Streptomyces venezuelae: one gene and its partner. The protein of the gene in region 1 interacts with the protein of each later gene in a pairwise test. Links are inferred from orthologs where the notes say so. Each region holds a gene or a part of one and is shown on either strand. Other genes may lie near its edges.

Region 1 (3,095 bases):
CTGGTCCCGATGGGACTCGCATGGCCCGGATCGCGCCCTTGGCGGACGGTGCTCTTCACGCTGGCCTACGGGGTGTATGCGGCTGCTCCGTACGCCGATGGCCAGAGACCGTGGGTCGCGCTGGCGGTGGCTGTGCTGCTGTCCCTGGGTTGCGTCCTGTGGAAGCACCCCGCAGGTATGCCGGAGGTGGGCTTCACCGTGACGATGCCGCTGATGGTGGGGCGGTTGGCCCGTACGCGCCGGGCGAGTGTCGCGGTTCTCGTGGGGGCCGTCTTCCTGGCTCTGTGGGCCGCCGGCGCAACGGTGGTGCCTCTGATGAGGGAAGCCGCTCTGAGTGATGAGATCGCGGTCTTCCTTTCGGCCGCGCTGGTCTCCGTATTCGGCGGTGGGGCTCTGGCGAGGTCGGTGACCGGTCCCGTACGCCGGGAGATTCTGGCACTGCCGGACAGTCCGGAGCGGCGTGCTGCTGTGGAGTTCATGAGCGCAGGACGGGCGATCGGGCTGCTGGAGCGGGGGCTTCTCTTCGCCTTCCTCGCCGCAGGCCAGCCCGAGGCCGCAGCTCTGGTGCTGGCGGCGAAGTCGCTGGCTCGGGTCCCCACGAGTGAACACGGCAAGCACGCGTCCGAGTACTTCCTCATCGGTACGCTGGCCAGTGTCATCGCCTCGCTCGGGATGAGCATGGCTGCTCGCTCGGCGGTCGGGCTGCCCATCCTCTAGGAGAAGCTGCCTTGGAGCTGAGAAGGCACCCACTGATCCAGAAGCTGCTGTCCCTGAATCTGCCGTCCTCGGACTACGTGGTGGCGGGCAGCGGGCCGCTGCTGGCGCACGGCATCAGGGAGCGTGTCGGAGACCTGGATGTCGTCGCTCGTGGGGCCGCGTGGAAGATCGCGGAGGGTTTGGCCGACCCTGTGGTCGCTCCGTCCGGTCACGGCCGCGTGGTGCCACTGTTCGGCGGCGCCATCGACGTCTTTGACCGCTGGTTGCCCGGCACGCCCGAGCCGGACGTCCTGATCAAGGATGCGGAGTGGATGTCGGGCATCCCGTTCTGCCCCTTGTCCCAGGTCCTCATGTGGAAAGAGCGCTCGCTGCGACCGAAGGATCAGGCGGATGTCCAATTGATCAAGGACTTTCTGCATCGGACTTGATCTGCAGATGTCCGGCGTGTCGCCCCCCATCGCATTTGTTTTGACCAGACTCGATGAGGTAGGTACGCTCAGACCTTGTGCCTGGGGTGTGCCTGGGCTCGCGCGCGTGTCATCAACCGCTGCGGGAGTCCGAGAAAGGCCACCGTAATCTGCGCTCCTTTCCGCCCTGTGGCGGGAGTCCGCAGCATTCGACACACCCGACCGCGTGGGTCGGCGAAGTTCCGGGTTAGCTTTACTATTCGGCACACAGAAACCGGAGAAGTAGTGCCTACGATCCAGCAGCTGGTCCGTAAGGGCCGGCAGGACAAGGTCGAGAAGAACAAGACGCCCGCACTCGAGGGTTCGCCCCAGCGCCGTGGCGTCTGCACGCGTGTGTTCACGACCACCCCGAAGAAGCCGAACTCGGCCCTCCGTAAGGTCGCGCGTGTGCGTCTGACCTCCGGGATCGAGGTCACGGCCTACATTCCGGGTGAGGGACACAACCTGCAGGAGCACTCCATCGTGCTCGTGCGCGGTGGCCGTGTGAAGGACCTGCCTGGTGTTCGTTACAAGATCATCCGCGGCTCGCTCGACACCCAGGGTGTCAAGAACCGCAAGCAGGCCCGCAGCCGCTACGGCGCCAAGAAGGAGAAGTAAGAATGCCTCGTAAGGGCCCCGCCCCGAAGCGCCCGGTCATCATCGACCCGGTCTACGGTTCTCCTCTGGTGACCTCCCTCATCAACAAGGTGCTGCTGAACGGCAAGCGCTCCACCGCCGAGCGCATCGTGTACGGCGCCATGGAGGGCCTGCGCGAGAAGACCGGCAACGACCCGGTCATCACGCTGAAGCGCGCGCTCGAGAACATCAAGCCGACCCTCGAGGTCAAGTCCCGCCGTGTCGGTGGCGCGACCTACCAGGTCCCGATCGAGGTCAAGCCGGGCCGTGCGAACACGCTCGCCCTGCGCTGGCTCGTCGGTTACTCCCGCGCCCGTCGCGAGAAGACCATGACCGAGCGTCTGCTCAACGAGCTCCTCGACGCCTCCAACGGCCTCGGTGCCGCTGTGAAGAAGCGTGAGGACACCCACAAGATGGCCGAGTCCAACAAGGCCTTCGCGCACTACCGCTGGTAGTCGCTACCCCCATCGAGACCGAGAGAAGACTGAGCCGACATGGCTACCACTTCACTTGACCTGGCCAAGGTGCGCAACATCGGCATCATGGCCCACATCGACGCGGGCAAGACGACGACCACCGAGCGGATCCTGTTCTACACCGGTGTGTCGTACAAGATCGGTGAGGTCCACGACGGCGCCGCCACGATGGACTGGATGGAGCAGGAGCAGGAGCGTGGCATCACGATCACCTCTGCTGCCACCACCTGTCACTGGCCGCTGAACGACGTCGATCACACGATCAACATCATCGACACCCCGGGCCACGTCGACTTCACCGTCGAGGTGGAGCGTTCGCTCCGCGTGCTCGACGGTGCCGTGACGGTGTTCGACGGCGTTGCCGGCGTCGAGCCCCAGTCCGAGACCGTGTGGCGTCAGGCGGACCGTTACGGCGTCCCGCGTATCTGCTTCGTCAACAAGCTCGACCGCACCGGTGCCGAGTTCCACCGCTGTGTCGACATGATCGTCGACCGCCTCGGTGCGACCCCGATCGTCATGCAGCTGCCCATCGGCGCAGAGGCTGACTTCAAGGGCGTCGTCGACCTCGTCACCATGAAGGCCTTCGTCTGGTCCGCCGAGACCAAGATGGGCGAGGCCTACGACATCGTCGACATCCCCGACACGCACACCGAGGCTGCCGAGGAGTACCGCGGCAAGCTGCTCGAGGCCGTCGCGGAGAACGACGAAGAGATGATGGAGCTGTACCTGGAGGGCCAGGAGCCCACCGAGGAGCAGCTGTACGCGGCGATCCGTCGCATCACCATCGCCTCCGGCAAGGGCGGCGACACCACCGTCACCC
Region 2 (3,210 bases), 1.2 Mb from region 1 along the record:
CGCGCGGATCGGGGACGCAGACGCCCTCTTTCCTCACGATGCGCAGCAGTTCGCTCTTGGCCGCTCGCTCCCGGCACCCCACACAGGTGCGCTCAGGGCATGCGCGGGCATGCGTCCGGCCAGACACGCTTAAGTCTACCTCCCCGCACCGACCTCACCCCTTTGGGGCAAGAATCGAACGGCTTCTCGCCACATACTGTCGTGATCGAAGCGGTGGCCGCCCGGAATTTATTCCCGGAGCGGCACCGCCCACAGCCCTCTACTGGTCGGCGGGCTGCTCCGTGTCGGGCCTGATGTCGATGCGCCAGCCCGTGAGCCGCGCGGCGAGGCGGGCGTTCTGCCCCTCCTTGCCGATCGCGAGCGAGAGCTGGTAGTCCGGCACGGTCACGCGGGCCGAGCGGGCGCCGAGGTCGACGACCTCGACCTTGCTGACGCGGGCCGGGGAGAGCGCGTGGGCGACCATCTCGGCCGGGTCGTCGGACCAGTCGACGATGTCGATCTTCTCACCGTTGAGCTCGCCCATGACGTTGCGCACACGGCTGCCCATGGGGCCGATGCAGGCGCCCTTGGCGTTGAGGCCCGAGCGCGTCGACCGGACCGCGATCTTGGTGCGGTGGCCGGCCTCGCGGGCGATGGCGGAGATCTCGACGGAGCCGTCGGCGATCTCCGGGACCTCCAGCGCGAAGAGCTTCTTCACCAGGTTGGGATGGGTGCGCGACAGGGTCACGGAGGGGCCGCGGACGCCCTTGGCCACGCGCACGACGTAGCTGCGCAGGCGCATGCCGTGGGGGTACCGCTCGCCGGGCACCTGCTCCTGCACGGGCAGGATGGCCTCCAGCTTGCCGATGTCGACCAGCACGTTCTTCGGGTCGCGGCCCTGCTGGACCACGCCGGTGACGATGTCGCCCTCGCGCCCGGCGTACTCACCGAGCGTCGCGTCGTCCTCGGCGTCGCGCAGGCGCTGCAGGATGACCTGCTTCGCGGTGGTCGCGGCGATGCGGCCGAAGTCGGACGGGGTGTCGTCGAACTCGCGGGGCTCCTGGCCCTCCTCGAGGTCGTCCGCCTCCTCCTTCGCCCAGACCGTGACGTGTCCGCTCTCACGGTCGAGCTTCACGCGCGCGCGGCGGTGGCTTCCCTCGGTGCGGTGGTAGGCGATGAGGAGGGCAGACTCGATCGCCTCGACGAGGAGGTCGAAGGAGATCTCCTTCTCCCGGACCAGACCCCGCAGGGCACTCATGTCGATGTCCACGGCTACGCCTCCTCTTCCTTCTTGTCCTTGCGGTTGAACTCGACCTGCACGCGCGCCTTGTCGATCTCGTCGAAGGCGAGGCGGCGGGACGTGGGCTTGCGGCCCTTGACGCCGGGCACTTCGAGGTCGAGGCCCTCGTCGTCCACGGTGAGGATGCGGGCGGTGACCTCGCCGCCCTCGGTGAGCTGGAACTTCACCAGGCGGTCGACGGCGCGCAGGTAGTGGCGGCGCTCGGTGAGCGCACGCTCGGCGCCGGGGGAACCGACCTCCAGGTCGTACTCGCCCTCGCCCATCGCGTCGGTCTCGTCGAGCTTCGCGGAGAGCGCACGGCTCACGTCCGCGATCTGGTCCAGGTCCACGCCGTCCTCGGAGTCGATCACGACTCTCAGCACCCGCTTGCGTCCGACGGAGGCCACTTCGATCTCTTCGAGATCCAGGTCCTGCGAGGTGACGAGCGGTTCCAGTAGTTGCCGCAGCCTCTCGCTCTGGGTGGTGCTCATCCGGGTGACTCCTCGGCCGCGTGTGCTGTTGTGGGTGCGTTGCAAGTCTGCGTGTCAGGTCAAAGGGTATCCGGTCCGAAGGGGTGTTGCCGCCCACGGGCGGGACGATACGGCGCTCCGTTCCGAGCCGATCGCGGGCGCAGGGCCGGTCCGAAGGTACGGTGATCACCGGGCCAGTGCCCATCGATCTCCCTTTCTGTTCCTTTCCGTTCCCTTTCGCACCTTTCTTGCTCGCGCCTTTTGGCCTTCCTTCCGAGGACGTCTGCCGTGCCGTCGTATCGCACCGCCCCGCGCTCCCGTCCGGGACCGCGCCGAAGGAGTCTGCTCACCGGCGCCGCGGGCGTCGCGTCCGCCGCGCTGCTCGCGGGCTGCTCGGACTCCGCCGACTCCGACACCGACGGGCGCCCGTCCGAGGCCCGGCGCCTGCGCGCAGCTGCGGCGAAGGACAGCCGGGAGCTCCTGCGGCGGTACGACGCCGTGCTCGCGGCGCACCCCTCGCTCGACAAGCGCCTCGGGCCGCTGCGGGGCGAGGTGCAGCGGCATGTGGAGGCGTTCGAGAAGAGCACGGACACCGAGAGCCCGTCCCCCACCGCGTCCGGCTCCCCCGCAGGCTCCACGCCGAAGGCACCCTCGCCCTCCGCGGCCCCCGACCCGAGGGCGGCCGTGCGCGACCTCGCCAAGGCCGAGCGCGAGCTGGCCGACCGCCGGGGCAAGGCCCTGCTCGACGCCCCCGCCGAGGAGGGCAGGCTGCTCGCCTCGGTGGCCGCCGCGGGCGCGGCCCACGCCTACCTGCTGACGGAGACGGAGGACGACAAGTGAGCGGTACGAAGGACTCGCCCGAGCCGTCGAAGGACGACGAGCTGAAGGCGCTTCAGGCCGCCCTCGGCGCCGAGCACGCCGCCGTGTACGGCTACGGAGTCGTCGGCGGCCGCATCGGCGACCAGCGCAGGGACGAGGCGCGCACGGCGTACGACGCGCACCGCGCCCGGCGCGACGAACTGCAGCGCGCGGTGCGCGACCTCGGCGGCGAACCGCAGTCGGCGGACGCCGCATACTCGCTGCCCTTCCCGGTGCCCGACGCCGCCGCGGCGGTCCGGCTCGCCACGGAGCTGGAGGACCGGGTCGCGGGCGTCTACTCCGATCTCGTACGCGCCTCGTCGGGCACCCGGCGGGGCACCGCGGCCCTCGCACTGCGGGAGGCGGCGGTCCGTGCGGCACGGTGGCGGGGCGGGAGCGTAGCCTTCCCTGGGCTCGCCGAGCGGTCGACACCGTCGTCCGCACCGGCGACACCCCAGGCGTAACGCGCTCAGGAAGGGAACGACTCGCGCATGGCTCTCGAACCGCCGCAGCGCCTCGTCACAGCACTCGGCGAGACGGCGCAGGACGGCGACGACTGGCTGGACAAGCTGCCCGGGGCAGTCGAAAAGGCCGTCGCTCTACGCGGGTTGACCGTCGAGCGGG

What was found.
Region 2: the proteins of rpsL (region 1) and rimP interact in binary tests that used the Escherichia coli proteins (3 or more experiments, as listed by UniProt). The link is inferred for Streptomyces venezuelae from one-to-one orthologs.

What each region holds. Positions count from the first base shown.
Region 1 is NZ_CP029193.1:4,858,693-4,861,787, forward strand. The notes cover bases 314-3,095. They hold rpsL (30S ribosomal protein S12), read left to right. Parts: upstream 314-1,409; coding sequence 1,410-1,781; downstream 1,782-3,095. Other genes in these bases: DEJ47_RS22550 (hypothetical protein), read left to right, coding at 314-717; DEJ47_RS22555 (hypothetical protein), read left to right, coding at 729-1,145; rpsG (30S ribosomal protein S7), read left to right, coding at 1,784-2,254; fusA (elongation factor G), read left to right, coding at 2,294-3,095. Outside these bases: more of DEJ47_RS22550, read left to right, coding at 1-313. UniProt on the Escherichia coli protein: With S4 and S5 plays an important role in translational accuracy. Interacts with and stabilizes bases of the 16S rRNA that are involved in tRNA selection in the A site and with the mRNA backbone.
Region 2 is NZ_CP029193.1:6,055,555-6,058,764, reverse strand. Bases 1-2,897 are described here. They hold rimP (ribosome maturation factor RimP), read right to left. Parts: upstream 1,750-2,897; coding sequence 1,252-1,749; downstream 1-1,251. Other genes in these bases: DEJ47_RS28095 (ferritin-like domain-containing protein), read left to right, coding at 2,565-2,897; DEJ47_RS28100 (hypothetical protein), read left to right, coding at 2,017-2,568; nusA (transcription termination factor NusA), read right to left, coding at 260-1,249; DEJ47_RS28115 (YlxR family protein), read right to left, coding at 1-127. In the rest of the region: more of DEJ47_RS28095, read left to right, coding at 2,898-3,050; DEJ47_RS28090 (aminoglycoside phosphotransferase family protein), read left to right, coding at 3,078-3,210.